DNA from 3 places in the Ensifer fredii genome. Region 3 is predicted to be linked to each of the others. Evidence: predicted binding sites of a transcription regulator. Region 3 holds the regulator's gene; each other region holds the start of a gene.
What was found. Region 3 encodes LexA, which represses DNA repair genes until DNA is damaged. Its sites were predicted from a motif close to TGTTCNNNNTGTGTTCNG; they were not measured.
Positions count from the first base shown of each region.

Region 1: a site for LexA is predicted at 3,170-3,187, ahead of NXT3_RS02105 (DNA recombination protein RmuC). Genes of this name have one in related genera too.
Region 2: a site for LexA is predicted at 2,709-2,726, ahead of NXT3_RS04315 (PA0069 family radical SAM protein). Genes of this name have one in related genera too.

Region 1 is NZ_CP024307.1:428,482-435,563, reverse strand. Features, by position in the region: gene dapE (succinyl-diaminopimelate desuccinylase) at 1-216, shown strand, start outside; gene NXT3_RS02125 (hypothetical protein) at 203-799, shown strand; gene truA (tRNA pseudouridine(38-40) synthase TruA) at 819-1,562, opposite strand; gene fmt (methionyl-tRNA formyltransferase) at 1,562-2,497, opposite strand; gene def (peptide deformylase) at 2,580-3,104, opposite strand; gene NXT3_RS02105 (DNA recombination protein RmuC) at 3,221-4,426, shown strand; gene NXT3_RS02100 (ribokinase) at 4,478-5,377, shown strand; gene NXT3_RS02095 (methyl-accepting chemotaxis protein) at 5,660-7,082, shown strand, end outside.
Region 2 is NZ_CP024307.1:904,435-911,516, reverse strand. Features, by position in the region: gene NXT3_RS04335 (tetratricopeptide repeat protein) at 1-336, shown strand, start outside; gene NXT3_RS04330 (4-(cytidine 5'-diphospho)-2-C-methyl-D-erythritol kinase) at 341-1,252, shown strand; gene moaB (molybdenum cofactor biosynthesis protein B) at 1,255-1,797, shown strand; gene NXT3_RS04320 (glycosyltransferase family protein) at 2,080-2,616, opposite strand; gene NXT3_RS04315 (PA0069 family radical SAM protein) at 2,791-3,948, shown strand; gene NXT3_RS04310 (ribonuclease HII) at 4,226-4,924, shown strand; gene NXT3_RS04305 (F0F1 ATP synthase subunit B) at 5,010-5,495, opposite strand; gene NXT3_RS04300 (F0F1 ATP synthase subunit B) at 5,509-6,126, opposite strand; gene NXT3_RS04295 (F0F1 ATP synthase subunit C) at 6,202-6,429, opposite strand; gene NXT3_RS04290 (F0F1 ATP synthase subunit A) at 6,514-7,082, opposite strand, start outside.
Region 3 is NZ_CP024307.1:1,907,911-1,914,992, reverse strand. Features, by position in the region: gene NXT3_RS09550 (hydroxyacid dehydrogenase) at 1-574, shown strand, start outside; gene NXT3_RS09545 (sugar phosphate isomerase/epimerase family protein) at 571-1,341, shown strand; tRNA gene NXT3_RS09540 (tRNA-Ala) at 1,429-1,504, shown strand; gene NXT3_RS31945 (hypothetical protein) at 1,817-1,984, shown strand; gene lexA (transcriptional repressor LexA) at 2,219-2,929, shown strand; gene NXT3_RS09530 (hypothetical protein) at 3,436-3,735, shown strand; gene NXT3_RS09525 (hypothetical protein) at 3,896-4,414, shown strand; gene NXT3_RS09515 (hypothetical protein) at 4,817-5,260, shown strand; gene NXT3_RS09505 (hypothetical protein) at 5,435-6,070, opposite strand; gene NXT3_RS09500 (hypothetical protein) at 6,159-6,536, opposite strand; gene NXT3_RS09495 (cell wall anchor protein) at 6,539-6,862, opposite strand; gene NXT3_RS32345 (peptidoglycan recognition protein family protein) at 6,884-7,082, opposite strand, start outside.

The DNA of each region.
Region 1 (7,082 bases), 1.5 Mb from region 3:
GTCGAGGCCGTGACCGGCCGCCGGCCGAAGCTCTCCACCACCGGCGGCACGTCGGACGCCCGCTTTATCAAGGACTATTGCCCGGTGGTCGAATTCGGTCTCGTCGGCCAGACAATGCACATGGTCGACGAGCGCGTCGCGGTCGCCGATCTCGAGACCCTGACCGAGATCTATGAAACCTTCATCGCCCGCTGGTTCGGCCATGCCGCTGCTTGACGAGGTTCTCGCCTATATCAAGGGGCTCTGGCTGCTGATCCAGGGCAACCGCGAAGGCTATAACTGGCTGGACATCAGCGAAAGCGGCTTGTGGCGCTCCTTTTCGGCGATCCTCTGGTCGCTGCCGGCCATGGCCGTTTCCTGGGCGTCCTGGCGCCTCTATTATCTTTCGGCGATGCCGAGCGGCTCGACCGTCGGCATCGGCTTTTTCCTAAAGCTGCTCGTCGTCGATCTCGTCAGTTGGCTGCTGCCGGTCATGCTCGTTGCTGGCCTTTCGCGGCCCCTCGGATTTGCCGGATTGGTCGTGCCTGTGATCGTCACCACCAATTGGCTCTCGGTGCCGCTTTCCTATGCGATGGCGATCCCGGCCGCGCTCCTCCTTCTCGCGCGTGGAGGCCATCAGCTCACTGCTCTCCTGTCGCTGATCGTCCTCATTGCGGGCGTCGTCCTGCTCTTCCGGCTGCTGCGCTCGATAACCGGCAATCAGAACCTGCTCGCTTCCGCCCTGACGGCCCTTTACCTGCTGCCGCCGATGATGCTCGCCCAATATCTTCAGCACTTCTTCGGACTGATCCCCGGCTGAGCTGGGTGAGCGCGAGCGGTCAGTAATCGACCTGCATGAAGAACAGGCCATCCGGCGGGGCAACGGGTCCGCAGGCCTTGCGGTCGCGCGCCTCGAGTGCGGCCTTGAGGTCGTCTGGCGTCCACTTGCCCTCGCCGACGAGCTTCAGTGAGCCGGCGAAGGAGCGTATCTGGTTGTGCAGAAAACTTTGCGCCGTCGCGCGAATCTCGATCAATTCGCCGCTGCGGGTGACATCCAGCCGATCGATGGTGCGCAGCGGACTGGTCGCCTGGCAATGGGCGGACCGGAACGTCGTGAAATCGTGATGGCCGACGAGATGTTGTGCGGCCGCATGCATCGCCTCTTGGTCGAGCGTCTTCGGCACCCACCAGGCGCGCCGTGCCTCGAGCGCCAGCGGCGAACGGCGGGAGATGATGCGGTAGAGATAATGCCTGCGGACGGCCGAAAAGCGCGCGTCGAATTCCGGCGGAACTTCGGCCGCGTCGAGGATCGACACCCGCTCGGCGGCGAGCGTCAGGTGGGCATTGAGCGCATTGCGCAGCGTGTGGGTCTTCCATTCGCGGGTCAGGTCGAGATGCGCCACCTGGCCCCTGGCGTGGACGCCGGAATCGGTGCGTCCCGCGCCGCGGATCGAGACGGTCTCGCCGGTCAGGGACAGCACCGCCTTCTCGATCGCCCCTTGCACGGAGGGACCGTTCTCCTGCCGCTGCCAACCGACATAATCGGAGCCGTCATATTCGACGGTCAGCCGGTAGCGCGGCATCAGGAAATCCTCGTGCCGGCGGCGATCGGCGTGCCGCGCAGAAAGTCAGGCGCAGCAAGCGCCTTGCCGCCTGCCCGCTGCAGGCGCGTCGGCCGCACCGCCCCTTCGCCGCAGGCGATCGTCAAGCCGTCGTCCAGGATCGTGCCCGGCGTGCCGGCCCCTGCGGCAAGCTCCGACCCCAGCACCTTGATCCGCTCCATCCGCCCGGCGACCTGAAGTTCGAACCAGGCGCCCGGAAAGGGCGCGAGGCCGCGGATATGATTGTGAACGTCGGCCGCCGGCCGCGTGAAAACGATCCGCGTCTCGTCCTTCGTAATCTTGGCGGCGTAGGCGACGCCTTCCTCGGGCTGCGGTGTCAGCGTCAGTTCGCCCATCTCGAGCCGCACCATCGCCTCTTTCATGAGCGCCGCTCCGACATGCATCAGCTTGTCGTGCAGCTCGCCGGCCGTCATCGTCTCGCCGATCGGAACAGACTTGACGAGCGCCACGGGCCCGGTGTCGAGCCCCTTATCCATTTTCATCACCATCATGCCGGTCTCACGGTCCCCGGCCATGATCGCCCTCTGAATCGGTGCGGCACCCCGCCAGCGCGGCAGGAGCGAGGCATGGCCGTTATAGCAGCCGTGGCGAGTGCCCGAGAGGATCTCCTCCGGCAGCAGCAGGCCATAGGCGACGACGACTGCCACATCGGCACCGAAATCGCGAAAGATCTGCCGATCCGCGGTTTGCCTGAGGTTGACGGGTGTCAACACCGGAACACCGAGAAGTTCGGCCGCCTGATGCACCGGCGACTTTCGCAGATCGAGGCCGCGCCGGCCGCCGGGACGCGGCGGCTGCGTGTAGACGGCGACGATCTCGTGACGCGCCTCGACGAGAGCAGAGAGCGTCGGCACGGAGAATTCCGGTGTGCCCATGAAGATGATGCGAAGCGGCAAGGCGGTGAACTCCGTCTTTCTCAAATGCCCCAAGCAGGGCAGCGGCTCCGAGTCAAACGCCTCTAGGCGCGGGGCGCGACGGTCAGATGGCCTTGGCGCCGCGCGTCTTGGCCGCCTTGGCGAACTTGCGGATCACCATGTCGCGCTTGAGCTTGGAGATGTAATCGATGAACAGGACGCCGTTCAGATGGTCGATCTCGTGCTGCAGGCAGGTGGCGAGCAAGCCGTTGGCCTCAACTACCTGCTCCTTGCCGCCGCGGTCGAGATATTCGACGGTGATCGCCGCCGGTCGCTCGACTTCGGCATAATAGTCAGGGATCGACAGGCAGCCTTCCTCGTAGACGGAGCGCTCCTCGGAGGATTTCACGATCTTCGGATTGAGGAAGACCAGCGGTTTCTTCTCCTCGCCCTCCTTCGAAACGTCGAGAACCAGAAGGCGCTTCGGCACGCCGATCTGGATCGCCGCCAGTCCGATGCCGGGAGCGTCATACATGGTCTCGAGCATATCGTCGGCAAGCCGGCGAATGTCGGCGTCGATCGTCTCAACGGGCGTCGAAACCTGGCGCAGAAGCGGATCGGGAAGGATGATGAGCGGCTTGATCGTCATGCTCCCCCATAGCCGATCTTTCCGTCGCTGCGCAAGAAAATTGCCGTGTGATGAGTTGAGCCGTTTGTTCTTGTTTTGATCTAGTTTTCAGATGCGAATCTGTTTAGGCTGCCGCCATGGAGCCCACTGCCTTCGCCATCGACCAGCCGCTGTTCCTCATCGGCACCTTTCCCCTAACGGCTGGCCATCTGCTCAGCCTCGCCGCTCTCCTGTTCGTTTTGCTGGCAATTGCGTCGGCCCGCAGGGCGCGGGCGCTTCGCGCCGACGACCGGGACCAGCAGCTATCGGCGCTGCTCGCGGCACAGACCGAAATGCAGGGACGCATCGCCGCGATGGCCGATGTCTTCGGCACACGGCAGGCGGAACTCAACCAATCGCTCAGCCAGCGCATTGACGGCATGACGCACCGGATCGGCGCGTCGATCAGCGAACAGACGAAGGCGACCCACGAGAATTTAAGGCGGCTGCAGGAGCGGCTGGCGGTCATCGACAGCGCCCAGAATAATATCCAGTCTCTCGCCAGGGACATGGCCGGGCTGCAGAGCATTCTTGCCAACAAGCAGACGCGCGGCGCCTTCGGCCAGTCGCGGATGGAGGCGATCGTTGCCGACGGCCTGCCGATGGGCGCCTTCACCTTCCAGGCGACGCTTTCGAACGGGGCGAGGCCGGACTGCATCATCCGCATGCCGAATGCCCAGCCGCCGCTCGTCATCGACGCAAAATTCCCGCTCGAAGCCTGGAATGCCATGCGTGATGCGGAAAGTGCCGAGCGGCGCCAGCAGGCGGCGCAAGCCTTCCGACGCGACATGGAGGTCCATATCCGCGATATCGCCAGCAAATATCTGCTCGCTGGCGAGACGCAGGAAACCGCCTTCCTGTTCGTTCCGTCCGAATCGATCTTTGCGGAAATCCACGAGCATTTCGAAGCGACCGTCCAGAAGGCGCACCGCCAGCGCATCGTCATCGTCTCGCCGTCGCTGCTGCTCCTTTCCATCCAGGTGATCCAGTCGATCCTGAAGGACGCCCGCATGCGCGAGCAGGCGCATCTGATCCAGGGCGAGGTGGTGCGCCTGATGGAGGATCTCTCGCGGCTCGACGAACGGGTCCGGAAGCTGCAGGGCCACTTCGCGATGACCCAGAAGGATGTCGAGGACATTCTGATCTCCTCCGACAAGCTGACGCGTCGCGGCGCCAAGATCGAGGCGCTGGAACTGGAGGCCGCACCGGCGAACCACGGCGCCAGGGAGCCGGCCGACAAGAGTGAGCGGGCAGTCGACAACCGCATCGGGCAATTGAAGCTGCGGGTGGTTGACGAAGACTGACGGCCTCGGGCACTCTCCGGCACAATCAGCAACCCGACGGGACATCTCCACATGATCACTGTTCTTGGGTCCATCAACATGGACCTGATCGCCACGACCGCACGCCTTCCGAAGCCGGGCGAAACCGTTGCCGGAACGGGCTTTTCCACCGCCGCCGGCGGCAAGGGGGCGAACCAGGCGCTGGCAGCCCGGCGCGCCGGCGCTTCCGTGCGGATGGCCGGCGCCGTCGGCTCGGACAGCTTTGCGGAAGGCGCGCTTACCCTGCTCAAGGAGGCGGGCACGGACCTTGGCCTCACCAAGACCGTGAGCGAGCCGACCGGGACCGCCCATATCCTCGTCGGCGGTGACGGCGAGAACGTCATCGTCGTCGTCGCCAGCGCCAATGCGACGGTGAGCGAGAGCGACGCGGTCACGGCCCTCGAGCAAATGGCGGCCGGCGACACGCTGATGCTGCAGCTCGAAATTCCGGCGGCCTCGGTGGAGAAGGCGCTGGTGGAGGCCAGACGCCGTGGCATCCGCTCGATCATCAACATCGCGCCGTTAACGCCGGAGGCGGCCCGCCTTGGCCGCATGGCCGACATCGTCATTGCAAACGAGACCGAGTTCGAGCTTTTGGCGGGCAAAAGCGGTATCGCCGGCGCTGAGCGTGAAGCGGCAATGAAGGACCTCCACGACGAAACCGGACAGATCGTCATCGTCACCCTCGGTGCCGAGGGTGTCGCCGCCGTCCATCAGGGCGATATTCACAGCGCCAAGGGGCTGGCGATCGAACCCGTCGATACGGTCGGAGCTGGAGATACGTTCTGCGGCTATCTCGCGGCAAGCCTCGACGCGGGCCTCGCCTTCCCCGATGCGCTGCGCCGTGCCGCCGCCGCCGGATCGCTCGCCTGCCTGAAAGCGGGAGCACAGCCGTCCATACCGCTCGCCTCCGAGGTCGCCGCGCGCCTTTGACTGCCGCAGTCTATTTTTGGTCCGTTTCGCGATCTGGATAGGATTTGGCGCGGCAACGATGCTCGCCGCGCAGAATCCACTTTGGACGGCCAGGAATTGGCCCGGATGTTGGCCTTAAATTAATCTTTGATGATCTATCCAGATTGCGAGGCAGCCCGCTCGCATCGGTCCGGCTCCTGTATGCCGGTCGGCATCACGCGCTCCATGATGGAGCTTCACCCACATTTGGAATGTCATGCCGCAGGCAAGAAACCTGCGGACCTCTCAGTGCGTGAGGATTTCATGTTCAACTTCCATGCAAAATCGCTGGCCACCAAGCTGATCGCCGTCACGGGCGGCACGATCGCTCTCGTGTTGCTCGCATCGAATTTCGTTCTCATTTCGCAGACCCAGGATCGTGTCGAAACGCTCGTCTTCGACGGCGCCAAGACGGAGGCCCGCGCGATTGCCGCCGAAATCGCCGGCAGCGTCGGAGAGCTGGCGGCCGCCGCCAACACGATGTCGGGCGTGCTCGGCCGCGGCCATGCCGGAAAATCCGTCGACCGCGCCGGCGCCATCAACCTATTGAAGGCCAACCTCGATCAGCATGACTTCGCCTTCGGCAGCTGGTTCGCCGAGGCGCCGAAGGCATTCGACGGCAAGGACGTCGTCAACAACACCGAGCTTGGCGGCAATGCGGAAGGCGCCTTCACGCCCTATTGGTCGAAGGACCGCAACGGCAAGGCACAGCTTTCGACCTTCCGCGCCGACTACGCGGCCGAATGGTACGCGCTAGCCGCGAAGAGCGGCAAGGGTGCCATCACCCAGCCCTACATGGCCGAAGGCACCGACGTTCCGACGACGATGACGTCGATCGCCTATCCGGTGCTGTCCGACGGCAAGATGATCGGCGTCTCGGGCGTCGACATCTCGCTCGCTTCGCTTGCCGACCGGCTCGCGACGTTGAAGCCCTTCGGTTCGGGCCGCGTCTACCTGCTGTCGCAGAGCGGCAAGTGGCTCGCGGCGCCAATTCCCGATCTCCTGATGAAGGATTACGAGGGCGAGGGTGAGGATATCATCCAGAAGGCGCTCTCGTCCGACGCGTCAGGCATGATCAGGAACCTGACCTATGACGGAAACGCGCCCTTCGACCGGGTCGTCTATCCCTTCAAACTGCCCAATGTGGCTGCGAACTGGCTCGTCCTCGTCGACGTGCCGCGCACCGCCATCAATGCACCGGTCAACGATCAGACCTATATGATGATCATCGGGGGCATCGTCGTTCTCGCCGCCGTGCTCGCCGGCCTCCATCTCGCCGTTCGCCGCTTCGTCCAGAAGCCGCTCGCGGGCCTCGTCCGCGACGTCGAAACGCTCAGCAATGGCGACTATGCACAGCCGATCTCCGGGCAAGACCGCTCCGACGAGACCGGCTCGGTCGCCAAGGCCCTCGAAGGTTTCCGTCATCGGTTGGCCGACGCCAAACGCCTAGAAGGCGAAGCCCGCCACGAGCGCGAACAGGCCGAGCTGGAACGCAGCCGCTCGGAGAGCGAGCGCGCCGAGACCGGGGCGCTGCAACGCGACATCGTCGCACGTCTCGGCAAGGGTCTCTCGCATCTCGCCTCCGGCGACCTCGCCTACCGGATTGCGGACGAGTTCCCGGGCGAATATGCCCAGCTGAAGCGCGACTTCAATGCGGCGATGGAGAGCCTTGAAGAGACCATCCGCA
Region 2 (7,082 bases), 1.0 Mb from region 3:
GTCGACTCGCTCGGATGGGCCTATTTCCGCATGAACCGCTTCGACGAGGCGGTGACCGAATTGGAGCGCGCCGCCGAGCTGATGGCCGGCGACCCGACGATCAACGACCATCTCGGCGATGCTTATTGGCGGGTCGGTCGCAAGCTCGAGGCCGTCTTCCAGTGGAACCAGGCTCTCGAAATGAAGCCCGAGGAAGCGGAAGTTCCGAAGATCAAGGCCAAGATCGAGAAGGGCCTGCCGCCGCTCAAGCAGAACGTTCCAGCCGCGGCGGACGCCAAGGAGACGCTGCCGAAAAAGCCGGGCCCTGAGCTTGCCGCGCCGGACAAGAAATCCTGACGGCATGCAGGCGGATGGCATCGCCGGCTTCGCGCTGACCCGCGTGGCGCCGGCCAAGATCAATCTCGCACTGCATGTCGTCGGTCAGCGCGCCGACGGACATCATCGTCTGGAAAGCGTCGTCACTTTTGCGGAGTGCGGCGACCGGGTGGCATTCTCGCCGGCGGATGCCGACCGCTTCACTCTGTCTGGTCCCTTCGCGCGCGATCTGCCGGTTTCGGCGGAAGGCAGTACGGGCAATCTAGTGCTGCGGGCCCGCGACCTCTTGCGGCGGGAGCTGACCGGACGCGGCGATGCTGCGGGGCCCGTGCATCTGCACCTGGAGAAGAACCTGCCGATCGCGTCGGGCATCGGCGGAGGCTCGGCGGACGCGGCTGCGACGCTACGGGGGCTGCTTTCCCTGTGGAGAGCAGAGATCGCCCCGGAAAGGCTCGCGGAGCTCGCGCTCGAACTTGGTGCCGATGTGCCCATGTGTCTCGACGGCGGGCCGCTGCTTGCGCGGGGGATCGGCGAAGAGCTTGCCCCGCTTGCCGATCTGCCGTCCTTTGCGATCGTCCTCGTCAATCCGCTCGTTGCCGTCTCGACCCCGGTCATCTTCCGGATGCTCGCCGAGAAGCGCAACCCTCCCCTCACCCTTCCGCAAGGCGCCCGCACGGCGGCGGACTGGCTGACGGCGCTTGCCGGTATGCGCAACGATCTGGAGCGACCGGCGCAAACCCTGGAGCCGACGATAGAGGGGGTGTCGGCTGCGTTGCGAGCCGCAGAAGCCAAATTGGTGCGTATGTCCGGTTCGGGCGCCACCTGCTTCGGCCTCTTCGACAGCGACGAAAGGGCGGCTGCGGCGGCACAGCGCATTTCCGCCGGTCATGCCGAGTGGTACGTTCACGCTACCCGAACCGCGGGGATGAGAGATTAGGTATGCCCGGCATCGACGAAACACGTTCCTTCATTCCGGTTCGGGTCGCGGTCCTCACGGTTTCCGATACCCGCACGCGCGCCGACGACAAGTCGGGCGACACGCTCGAGGCACGCATCCGCGACGCCGGACATCGGCTCGAAGCGCGCGCAATCGTGCCCGACGACCGCCAGAAGATCTACGATCAGGTAAAGGCCTGGACGCTGGATGCGGCGATCGACGTCGTCATCACCACCGGCGGGACCGGCTTCACCGGCCGAGACGTGACGCCCGAAGCGCTGGAGCCGCTATTCGAGAAACGTATGGATGGGTTCTCGGAAGTGTTTCACCGGATCTCCTACGACAAGATCGGCACGTCGACAATTCAATCGCGGGCAACGGCCGGCGTTGCTAATGCCACTTTTATCTTCGTGTTGCCCGGCTCGCCCGGCGCCTGCAAGGACGCCTGGGACGGAATCCTGAAACAGCAGCTCGACTACCGGCACATGCCCTGCAACTTCGTTGAGATCATGCCCCGGCTGGACGAACACCTGAAACGCGGCTGACCCTGTTCCGTTTGGAACAGCCACGCATGGTTGAACTCGCTAGATTGCTACTCGTCAGCTCACCGGAACAATGCACCTAGCGAGCATTCGTACAAGGCGAAGCGAAGACGCCTCTTTCCGTTTTCCCCGTGGAAAGAGCTAGAGAGTCATACGACATGATGCCCCACCACAAGGAGATGGAGCAGCATGGCAAGCCCTTTCCTAGGCAAGGTCATTTGAGAATCGTTTCAGGGGGTGCCGCAAGGCACTTCCCTCTTGTGTGGCTGCAGCACTTGGACTGTTTCAAATAGGCGCGGCCAAAGATCGATTGCCGAGAGCAACCCAGGCCGGAACGATTTCGGTCGCCAGCTTGCGGACTACCCGGGCATTGGCGATGTCGCTGAGCTGCATATCGGCACGCGCGACAGCCACGGCATCCTGCTTGCGCAGCAGAAACCCGGTTTCAAGCGGCGCGGCCCGTTGCGACAAGCGCTTGAAGAACGGACGCCTGTGCATGCGCGATGGTGAAAACCGGGCCGGATCCTTGTTGAGCGCCAGATATTCGATGAGTTCGTCCACCCAGCGCCCTATCGGACGGGCCCCCGGCTCGAGCAGCATCAGCCAATCACCGCGCGCGGAACGGACCACATCGGCGAGGTCCCATTCGGCGCAGAAGCGGCAGCCGGCCGCATCGGCGACGTGTACCGAGCCATCTCTCGAGCCGTGATCCAAAATGATCACGTCGCTGACGAGCCCCTCGACGGCCCCGGCGACGAGCACGGACAAGGTCTGCGCGAGTTCCGCCTCGTTGTCGCGTGTCTCCATTATGATCGTCAGCATACCGTCTCCTAGCGCATAGCTGCATCAAATACCATAATTCTTAAGGGAGGTTAGCTGCTTCCCTCGGCCATTCCCGACCCTACAGCGATATTTGTTCTTGCTTTGTTCGTTTCGATGCGCTAGGAAAATAATCAGAGCGGAACGAAGTCGCAAATCGGTTCCGAGGAGATTTCCATGACCGAGCTGTCTCAACTCAGGCAGGGTGCCTTTGCGCCCGCCAATAGCGCAGAGCTGGCTGAAGCGATCGTCACCGGTACGGGTGCCAGAATAGACGTCGATCGTCGGCGGGGACGCGGTGCCGCCCTCAACATGAGCGGACGTTTCGAACCGCGGACGCGCGAAGTGTTCGACGACGGCTGGCAGACGCTTGAGGAATTGCCGCCGTTCAGGACGGAAGTTCAGGTCGAAAAACCCCGCAACGTCATCACCCGCAACGAGTCGCCGGACATCTCCTTCGATCGTTCCATCAATCCTTACAGAGGCTGCGAGCACGGCTGCATCTACTGTTTCGCGCGGCCGACGCATGCCTATATGGGGCTCTCGGCGGGGCTTGATTTCGAATCGAAGCTCTTCGCCAAGCCGGACGCGCCCCGCTTGCTGGAACGGGAATTGGCGAGGCCGGATTATAAGGTGCGGCCGATCGCGATCGGCACCAACACGGATCCCTATCAGCCGATCGAGAAAGAGTGGCGCATCATGCGCCAGATCCTCGAGGTGCTGAAGGCCGCCAATCACCCGGTGATGATCGTTACCAAGTCGGCCCTGGTGACGCGCGACATCGATCTCCTCGCACCGATGGCGGAAAAAGGTCTGGCGCGCGTCGGCATTTCCGTGACCACCCTCGACCGCAAGCTGGCGCGTGCCATGGAGCCGCGGGCATCGACACCGCCAAAGCGGCTCGAAGCCATTCGCGCGATCTCTGAAGTAGGCATTCCCGCCGGCGTGATGGTGGCACCAATCATTCCCGCTCTCAACGATCATGAGATAGAGCGGGTGCTCGATGCCGCGAAAACGGCGGGCGCTACGGAAGCAAGCTACGTTCTCCTACGGCTGCCGCTGGAAGTTAGCCCGCTCTTCCGTGACTGGCTGCTCAGAAACTATCCGGACCGCTACAGACACGTGATGTCGCTCGTCCGCTCGATGCGCGGCGGCAAGGATTATGACGCCGAGTTCGGCAAGCGGATGAAGGGCGCCGGTCCCTATGCCTGGCAGATCGGCCGCCGCTTCGAACTTGCCGCCAAGCGCCTGGAGCTCAACCTCACCCGTCGCCAATTGCGGCACGATCTCTTCGTGCCGCCGCTGGGAATGGGAGTGCAGCTGTCGCTGCTTTAATGCATGTCGCCCAAAAGTGTGCAGCGGTTTTGGGATGACGACATGCACAAAAACAAAGACCTAAAGCGCGCCGCGTGAATGCGTTTGAACGCGACGCGCGTTAGGAGGGTGCGAGACGAGCCGCGAATGTGTGGGGGAGCGAAAAGACCCTCTCATCTCATATTCAGTTCCGGCGCCACCCTTGCCTCAGGATGGCGCTGGCTTTCCTCCCGGTTTACCGCCGCACACGTACCGGGGGGCTTGAAGGGAATCGGGCGAATATGCGAGGGTCCCCCGCATGTCACGTCGCAAGTCGCCCGATTCCCCGCTTTTTCAACTTGAGCCGGTGCTTCCGGACTTCAGCTTCGAAATCGCCGCCAAGCGGGATGGTTTTTGGCCGGTCGCCGGCGCCGACGAAGCCGGCCGCGGCCCGCTTGCAGGTCCGGTGGTGGCAGCAGCCGTCATCCTCGATTCCGAGGCCGTGCCGGCCGGTCTCAACGACAGCAAACTGCTGACGGCCGAGCAGCGCGAGGCCTTGTTCAACGAGATCATGGCGACGGCGACCGTGTCGATCGCCTCGTCCTCGGCGGCACATATCGACGCAACCGACATCCTCAAGGCAAGCCTCGACGCCATGCGCCGCGCGATCGACGGCCTGTCCGTGGCGGCGCGCTTCGCACTCATCGACGGCCGCGACGTTCCGCAGGGCCTCGCCTGCCACGCGAAGGCGATCATCAAGGGCGATTCCCGCTCCGTGTCGATCGCTGCCGCCTCCATCGTCGCGAAGGTCACCCGCGATCGCATGATGGCCCGCGCCGACGCGACCTTTCCCGCATACGGCTTTGCCATGCACGCAGGCTATGCCACGGTCCGGCACCGGAACGCCATCGACAGCCATGGACCGTGTTCGCTGCATCGGATGAGCTTCCGCCCGTTTCGGCAGGAGCAAGAGCAACCCATGGCAATGAGCGCCGAACCGCTCGAAGTCAGTTCCTGACGAAGAACCCCTTCTCTAGTGCCCGTGCCAAAGAAAAAGCCCCGCCGAAGCAGGGCTCTTAATGCGCGAAGTGTAAATTCGGAGCTTAGTTCAGGCGTCCCTTGACCTCGCCGAGCGCCTTCTGGAAGAGGGCGTCCTGTGCGCTCGCGTCGGTCTTGGTCGCAAGCACTTTCTCGGCTGCGCTGATCGCGAGATCGACGGCTGCCGCGCGAACCGCGTTGATTGCGTCGCTTTCGGCCTGCTTGATCTTCTGTTCGGAAAGGGCCGTACGGCGGGTGACGTAGTCCTCGGTCTTCTGCCTGGCTTCCGCCGCCAGCATCTCCGCCTCGCGCTGGGCGGCAGCGACGATGTTGGCGGCTTCCGCCTCGGCATCCTTGCGCTTGCGCTGGTATTCGGCAACCAGGGCCTGGGCTTCCTCGCGCAGGCGCTTGGCTTCCGCAAGTTCGTTGCCGATCTTGTCGGCACGCGCGTCGAGCGCTTCGGCGATCTTGCCCGGCACCTTCAGATAGGCGATGAGAGCGAAGAAGAGGATCAGGCCGACGAGGGCGTAGAAAGTCGCATCAAGTGCCATTGTTCCCTGCCCCTCAGTTGCCGGCTGACGCCTTGACCGCCGCAGCGATCTCGGTCTTCGTGACGTTGCCGCCAATCAATTGTTTGACGACGGCCGTGGCCGTCTCCTCGGCGATAGCGCCGACATCGGCAAGCGCCTTGGATTTGATCTCGGCGATGCGCGCTTCGGCAGCGGTAATCTTCTTTGTGAGCTCGGCCTCCACGGCCGCGCGGTCGGCATTCGCCTTGCTCTTGGCGTCTTCGCGGGCCGTGTCGGCAATCGAGTGGCCCTCGGCCTTGGCATTCGCCAGTTCCTGCTCGTAGGAAGCGATCGCGGCATCGGCCTGGCCCTTTAAGCGGGAGGCTTCATCGAGATCGTGGGCGATGCGGTCATGGCGCTTTGCGAGAATCCCGCCAATGCGCGGAATGATGACCTTCGACATCAGGAGATAGAAAAGCCCGAAGGTGATCGCCAGCCAGAGCAGCTGCGAAGCGAAATGAGTCGAATCGAAGGGCGGGAACACGCCGGAACCATGCTCGCCTTCGTGGGCCACACCCGTTTCGGTGTGCACCTCACCGGCCGCAGGGGCATCGTGTGCTTCGGCGCCTTCAGTGGTGGTTGACTGCTGGGCATAGGCCGCGGTCACAAACATGCTCACCTCCAAGGTGCACTTAAAGATATGCGCGGCCGCGAACCCGAGGGACCGCGGCCGAAGCTTCAGCCGTTATTAGACGGCGAAGAGGAGGAGCAGGGCTACGAGCAGCGAGAAGATGCCCAGAGCTTCCGTAACGGCGAAGCCGAATACGAGGCGGCCGAACTGGCCGTCAGCAGCCGACGGATTGCGCAGAGCGCCAGCGAGATAGTTGCCGAAGATGTTGCCGAGGCCGAGAGCCGTGCCGGCCATACCAAGGCATGCAAGACCTGCACCCAAGAACTTTGCTGCTTCCGCGTCCATGATTGACTCCTTCGAATGGTGTTGCGGCTTAGGATTTGCGCCCCGGGCGGCTGAAGCCGACCGGAAGCGAGCGACTGTTATTCCTTAGTGGCTTCCCGGGTGGACAGCGTCGTTGAGGTACATGCAGGTCAGTACCGCAAAGACATAGGCCTGGAGGAAGGCGACGAGGAACTCAAGACCGGTGAGAGCGACGGTCATGATGAGCGGCAGGATCGCGCCACCGATGCCGAGCGCACCGAAAGCGCTGAGCGAGGCGACGAAGCCTGCGAAGACCTTCAGCGTGATATGGCCGGCCAGCATGTTTGCGAAGAGACGGACCGAGAGGCTGATGGGCCGGGATAGGAAAGAGATGACTTCGATCGACACCACGAGCGGCAGCAACGCGCCCGGCACGCCGTGCGGCACGAAGAGCTTGAGAAAGCCCAGACCATGCTTGTAAAAGCCGTAGAGCAGGACCGTGCCGATCACGAAGACGGCGAGAGCGAAAGTCACGATGATCTGGCTGGTGACGGTGAAGAAATACGGGAACATGCCGAGCAGGTTCGCCGTCAGGATGAACATGAACAGCGAGAAGACCATCGGGAAGAACTTCATCCCATGGCTGCCCGCCCCTTCGCGAAGCATCGAGGCGATGAACTCGTAGGACAGTTCAG
Region 3 (7,082 bases):
GCTGCAGGGGCAGGCTATTGGAAACTACCGCCGCACCATCGGCATCGTTGGCGCCTCGCGGATCGGAAGGCGGGTGATCGACCTGCTTCGCCCCTTCGATTATCGGGTGCTGCTCTACGATCCCTTGGTCGGGGAAGAAAGCGCTTCGGCTATCGGTGTCGAAAAAGCCGATCTCGAGACGCTGATGGCGCATTCGGATATAGTCTCGCTGCATGCGCCTTCTCTGCCCGAGACCCAGCACATGATCGACGGGCGGCGGCTGTCCCTGATGAAGAACGGTGCGACACTGATCAATACGGCGCGGGGTGCGCTCGTGGACGAGGCCGCACTGATAGACCGGCTGAAGACGGGCGCAATCAATGCCGTCATCGACGTGACGGATCCCGAGGTGCCGGAAGGAACGTCGCCTTTCTATGATTTGCCGAACGTCTTCCTAACGCCGCACATTGCCGGCGCCATCGGACTTGAGAGGACGCGGCTCGGCGAAATGGCCGTCGACGAAATCGAGCGCTTTCTGGAAGGCCGGCAGCTGCTGTTCGAAGTCCGCAAGCACGACCTGGAGCGCATTGCATGAGCGATTTCGAACCGGGGCTCTGCACCGTCACCTTCAGGAGCTTGCCTCCGGAAAAAATCGTCGGCTTAGCCCGGAGCGCCGGTCTTGCGGCGATCGAATGGGCAGGCGACGCTCATATTGCTCCAGGCGACACGTCCAACGCCCGGATCGTCGGGCTCCTCAGCGCAAGGGCCGAACTGACGACATCCTACGGATCCTATGTCGCGCCACCGACTGACGACCTCATCGAATTCAGGCGTGCGCTCGAGAGCGCGATTGCACTCGGTGCCTCGAATATCCGCATCTGGCCAGGCACCCGCCGGCGCGATTCAAAGGACTACAGCGCAGGCGAAAGACGTGATGCCGCAAAGGCGATCCGCGACATGGGCGCCGAAGCCGCGCGCCACCGCGTGACCGTCTCGCTGGAATATCACCCGCGATCGCTGACGGACACGACCGACTCGGCAAGCCGCCTGATCGACGCGATCGCCCACGACAATGTTTATCTCTATTGGCAGCCGCGGCCCGGGCTGGAGCTCGGCGAGGCGCTCGCAGAGGTCGCCCGCATCGGTCAGCATGTATCTCATGTCCACGTCTTCGCCTGGGATCGAAATCGCAACCGTTTTCCCCTGGCATCGGCATCCGACTATTGGCGAAGCGTCCTCACGGCCCTCCCCGCATCGCGCTGGACCGGGCGACGCTTTGCAATGCTGGAATTCGTCGCCAATGACGATCCCGCCGCCTTCATCGAGGACGCCGCGACGCTCAAGCAAATTCTCCTCGAGTGACATCCACGACGGCCCCGATCCTCCCCACGCGAGACGCCGGGAGGGACTGGCGCGGGCGCTCAAATCCGCCTATATAGGTGAACGGCTGGGGTCGTAGCTCAGTTGGGAGAGCGCCGCAATCGCACTGCGGAGGTCGAGGGTTCGACTCCCTTCGACTCCACCAAACGACCTTTGTCCGACCCGGAGACATAGGTAACAGAACATCGCTAAGACATCAGCGACATCTCTGTAGCGGGCCGATCCGACGTGGCTCGTCACCCTCGGACGACCACCACTTCAGACTGTGTTCGCAGCAGACCCATTGCGAACGCGAATTCCGTTAAGAAGCGAGCGACCCGAAGTCAGAGGGAGCGGTGTTTTCCACCCGATGTGCCGTCTTCCCGCCTTGCCCCTCGCTTGCCAAAGAGCCTGATTTGAGAGAGACTTAGCACCTGGCATCATTGCATATCGGCAACTCCCGCAAGTGGGGACTACCATGCCTCTCAAATCTCTGATCGCCGCCGCCTTAATCGCTCTTCTCACACTTTCAGGATGCGCCACGACAGGCGCTACGGGCAACACGACCTACACCCAGTGGTACGGCCCCTACCCTGAACCCGACTTCGACGTTCTTAGCCCCGGCGGGCTGCGCCTCGCCTACTAGGACGGCTTGTCAAGACGATGCACAGCGTCGTCAAAGGTGAGCAAACGCTCGCCTATGTGTGACGCTTGCCGCACGCAAGTCTTCACCACCATCGAAACCCGCAAACCGTCCGTGCCGCCCTGATAGCGGACGCGCCTCGACGCATGAGTTCACGGAATATTAAGTGCTTGCGGAACACATATGGAACGGATAGTTTCTGTTCTTGATTTGTTTCGCGAATCTGGAGTGACGCGCATGCTGACCCGCAAGCAACAGGAATTGCTTCTGTTCATTCATGAACGGATGAAGGAATCCGGGGTCCCGCCCTCCTTCGACGAGATGAAAGATGCGCTCGATCTTGCGTCGAAATCGGGCATCCACCGGCTGATCACTGCGCTGGAAGAACGCGGTTTCATTCGCCGGCTACCCAATCGGGCCCGAGCGCTCGAGGTCATCAAGCTGCCGGAAGCCTATTCGAGCCCAGCCCAGCCGCGGCGCGGCTTCTCGCCGAGCGTCATCGAGGGCAGCCTCGGCAAGCCCCCGGCACCGAAGCCGGCGCCAACGCCGCCGGTCGAGAGCGCGTCTATAACAGTGCCGGTCATGGGCCGGATCGCCGCCGGCGTGCCGATTTCGGCCATTCAGAACAATACGCACGAGATTTCCGTGCCGGTCGAGATGATCGGCAGCGGCGAGCACTACGCCCTCGAAATCAAGGGCGATTCGATGATCGAGGCGGGCATTCTCGATGGCGACACGGTGATCATCCGCAACGCCAGCACCGCCAGCCCGGGCGACATCGTCGTCGCCCTGATCGACGACGAGGAGGCAACCTTGAAGCGATTCCGCCGCAAGGGCGCATCGATCGCACTGGAAGCGGCGAATCCGGCTTACGAAACGCGCATCTTCGGACCCGACCGCGTGAAAATTCAGGGCAAACTCGTCGGTCTGATCCGGCGCTATCACTAGGCCGATTTGGGTTCCTGTGCCGATCCTGTGTGCGGTCGTTTCGCGCGGTCGCGACGACAGAACTGTTCTCTTTGCCTTCCGTGATCTCGCTTACTGCGGCCGGCGTTTATTGGTCTCGGCGTCCGCCATGCCACCGGCAAGAAGCGCTCTCGTATTCCGGCCTGTTCAAAGCTGTTTGTGGGCGTCTTTTTTGAACGTCTCCCTCTTGCGCTCCACATGGATTCGTTTTAAACGCCCGCCATCGCTCGATTTTACGAGCACGAGAGGCCTCGTGGCGGAGTGGTGACGCAGAGGACTGCAAATCCCCTCCACTTCCAATAAAATCAATGTCGTTTCTGAAAAACAGGTCCAAAAGCGCCTCGTTTTTTGCCGTTTTTGCACCATTGATTTTTCAGAGGAATCTCGACTTTTCAGAAACGGAAAACCGAGGATAATTGCTCATCGGCGCGTGCGGGCGCCCTTCACGACATGCGGGATTCGACAACCTCAAACGAGGAGCATCGCGCATGCCTGAACGTCTACGAACACTCGCCGAATTCACCCTCCCCCAGATGGTTCTGACCTGTTCGCAGTGCGGGCGAAAGGGCCGCTACAACGTCGCTCGGCTGATCGAAAAGCACGGCGCCGACATGCCTATCCGCGACTTTATAAACCTGATCGGCCAGAGCTGTGAGCGCAGGACGCAGCTGAGAGAGCACCAGAGATGCGGGCTCGGATGCGACGACCTGATCTACATGTTCACGCCAAGGCCGGCCGCTGAAGGATATGCCGATCAAGTGGAGCAGCAACACAGCGAGCGTCCCTGAGCGCCTCCGGCGGAGCCAGCGGCTGTTGACTCTGAGACAAAGATCGCTTCAATCAGCCGTCTAACGAATGGTTGTGCGCATATTGCAACGCTCGTGAACATCACGAAGGGTTGATGATTTCAAAAATTAATAATTTGTTGACGGGGATGTGTTGACATATATGTCAATAAGCGAGGTAATAAAAACACACTGCGAGAACCCCGATGAGACGCTGCGCTTACTTGTTCCCGCCCGTCCGTCCTATTTGGTCCAGAGGCACATTTTTCTTGGAAAAGAAGTGCAGCAATTCGTGGACGGAGATGGTGTCGACGGCCGGTTCGCCAGGCTTTCCGGTAGGACATTATCTGTCTTGGAGCGCATCTCAAACGGGTCCTATGTGACGTTTGGCATGGACCCGCACGACAAAGACGCCAGTTGCACAATAGCAAGGGTGGACCCCGTACTTCTGGGGATCGTCGACGTTCGGATCCGAGACCCGCAGCCCGCCATCCGAGTTTTTGGCGGATTTGCCGAGCCAGACATCTTGGTGTTGCTCAAATGGATGCCGCGAGCAGGCTTGGACTTTCGAGCGGCAGCACAACTATGCAGGCAAGAATGGGATTCCCTATTTCCGGGGCATCCCCCTATTTATGGTGAAAAGGTGGAAGATTATGTCTCCAAGCACTTCAATATTGGCTGAACCGCAAGGCGACCAGCGCATATCGGAGAGAACGCTTGGCTATGTGGCAGAGAACGCTCGCGAGGACATGTATGACCTCGTCGTGCGTAACTGCGTGGAGTCAGGTATCTCTAACGCTACTTTGGCAAGGCGGCTTGGGAAGGATCCGGCCCAGGTCTCAAGGCTCTTAGGCGCGCCCGGCAACTGGACGATCGATACTGCTGCTCGAATCTTATTCGCGATCGACGGTCGCGTTATGAAGGTGGACTCGTGCTGGCCCCTGAAAGAACCAGTCGCAAACATGCGCCATGCCACGTGCTTTCATCACCCGGAGCAAGTAAACAACCTAGTGGTGCTTTCCACATCAGCGCACCAGAAAATGCCGCGCGCGGCCAGGATAAGCCATGCGATTAGGTGGTCTCGATGATCGAGGTCCGTTCAATCTTCTGTGATGATGTTCGGATAGAGGTCAACGGCAAGTCCATTTTGATTGGAGTATACCCAGGTGTGCTGTTCGCTTCAGCCGGAGATGTCGTGAAACTTTCCAACTGGATCGAGGCGCGCGGACTGGAGCGCGGAAAGCATACTGCCACAATTTCTGCATTCTTTGACAATGGCCACGAGGAGATCTCTGTCGCTGACGTCGCTGTGGACTTTACCGTGGCCGACGAGAGATTTCCTGCTATTTTCACGCCTACCGATCTTCATTTTGTTCCGGACGGACCCGGGACGCTTGCCGTGCGCTTGTCTTTTGACGGCTCCGCCGATCTCGACGCAGGAAAAATTCCAGTCATAATTCCGGAGCCGGAAGATGATGAGTTGGTGAACGATGAATCGGCTTTTCCTGACTCGGTCGATTTTGATTAAGGATTGAGCAGGCTTTCACCGCCGCCGAGATGCCGATACGCGACTGATCGGCCAGACGTGCCTGATATGGGTGCGGCCGGACAAACATCGGTGGTGCGGCCTCGGCTGCGACGACCTGATTTACATGTTATGCCGAAGCCGGCCGCCGACGGTTATGCCGAGCAGATACAGCCGCTATCGGTCCAGCGAGTTGCCCGAGGAAGCGAGTAGCCTGGCGATCTCCCGCTCCAGCCGCTGCTGGTTTTCCTTGAGATCGAGGATGATGTCGCGCTGACTGTAGACGCTCCCCTGCGCCTGTTTCACCTCGTCTATCTGCCGTTGATGGTCAGCAAAGCGCTGATCGTAGCTCGTCCAGACGCGATCGAGCTCCTGACGTGGCACCTGGGCATCGCGCAGGTCTTTCAGCATGGACTGCTGCTGCAACCTGTCTTCGGCGCCGCGCGCCGACCGCCACTCCATTTCCTTCTGCGTCACCATCTTTTCGTTCAGGATGGAAACCGAGGCCTTCAGGTCGCTCGTCGCGGCGTTGATTGGCCAATAGGCGAGAGCGCCGAGAATCGTGCAGAAGCTCAATGCAACGCCGAGGGCCTGCCACTGTGGACGGTTTCGCTCCGCGAGTGTCGACGACAGAGCGGCCACGGAATTGCGCATCTCGGCCGCAAGCGCGCCGACCGCAGATTCCATTTGCTTGAAGCCGGTTCTCATCTCCGCCTCAAGGTCTGTCTGCCGCCGTCCGAGGTTCGTCACCCGTTCCCCGAGCTGTGCCGTCACTGCATCTGTATAGGTGCGGTGTGGATCATTCCCGTTCATATCATCATCCGCCATTATGTCCCCGATGCCCCATGCTTATGCGATCCAAAGAAATCGGCCGCCGCGGGGATGCGGCGGCCGTATGATGTCATTCGCCGATCGGCTTGCGAGCGCGGAACCGCCCGTAAATTGCCAGCAACCCGCCTACGGCAGAACCAGCGGCGGCGAGTGCGGCAGCGATGTTCGCCTGCTCATCAGCGCTGATGGTGACGGTCTCACCGATCACCCACGACAGCAGCGGAGCGGCGATGGGGGCGGCAATCGCAACGATCGACCCCCACATGACGCGGGACTGCCACCACGGCTCATTATTCGTCGCCGCGATGATCTCCGGCGCGATCTTCTTTGTAACCGCCTCGGCGATGGGAGACACAGCTCCTGGCTGGGCCGGAACGGCAGGATTGCCAACTGCGCTTACGACCGCACCGATGATCTTGTTCTCTAGTTTCTGTCTCGCATCCATCATCGTCACTCCGCTGCCTTGGCTTCGCGGAGCGCGGCCACCATCACGGCATAGCTTTCGGCCGCTTTGACCAGCGCGGTTGCCGCCGTAACCGAGCTCGGGTCTTTGCAGATGACGTCCAGCGCAGCCCAGGCAGCCGCCTCGCGCGCAACGGTGCGCTGTTTGATGTCGCCGGTGCTGGCGACGATGACGAAGGCGGAGTGAGCCGTAGCTGCCGCCGAGCAAACCTGGGGAAGGTTCTTCTGGATGGCGCTGTCGATCGAGGACGTGGTTTGGCAAGCGGACAGCGTAAAGGCCGCCGCTGCCACGAAGAGCAGAGACTTGATCATTTCAGATTTTCCTTTTGAGGGTTAGGCCGTAGCCTTGGCTTCGAAGAGGAGGCGGAGTTTGCTGACCGTCGGGGCGTCGAAGTCGCCGCTTTCGGGCAGGTTTGAGGCGAGTTGGAAGGCGCGGATGGCGGCACGGGTTTTCCTGCCGACGATGCCGTCGATCGGGCCGAGGGCATAGCCGTCCCGGACGAGCAGCCGCTGCAGGTAAGCAGTGCGAGTG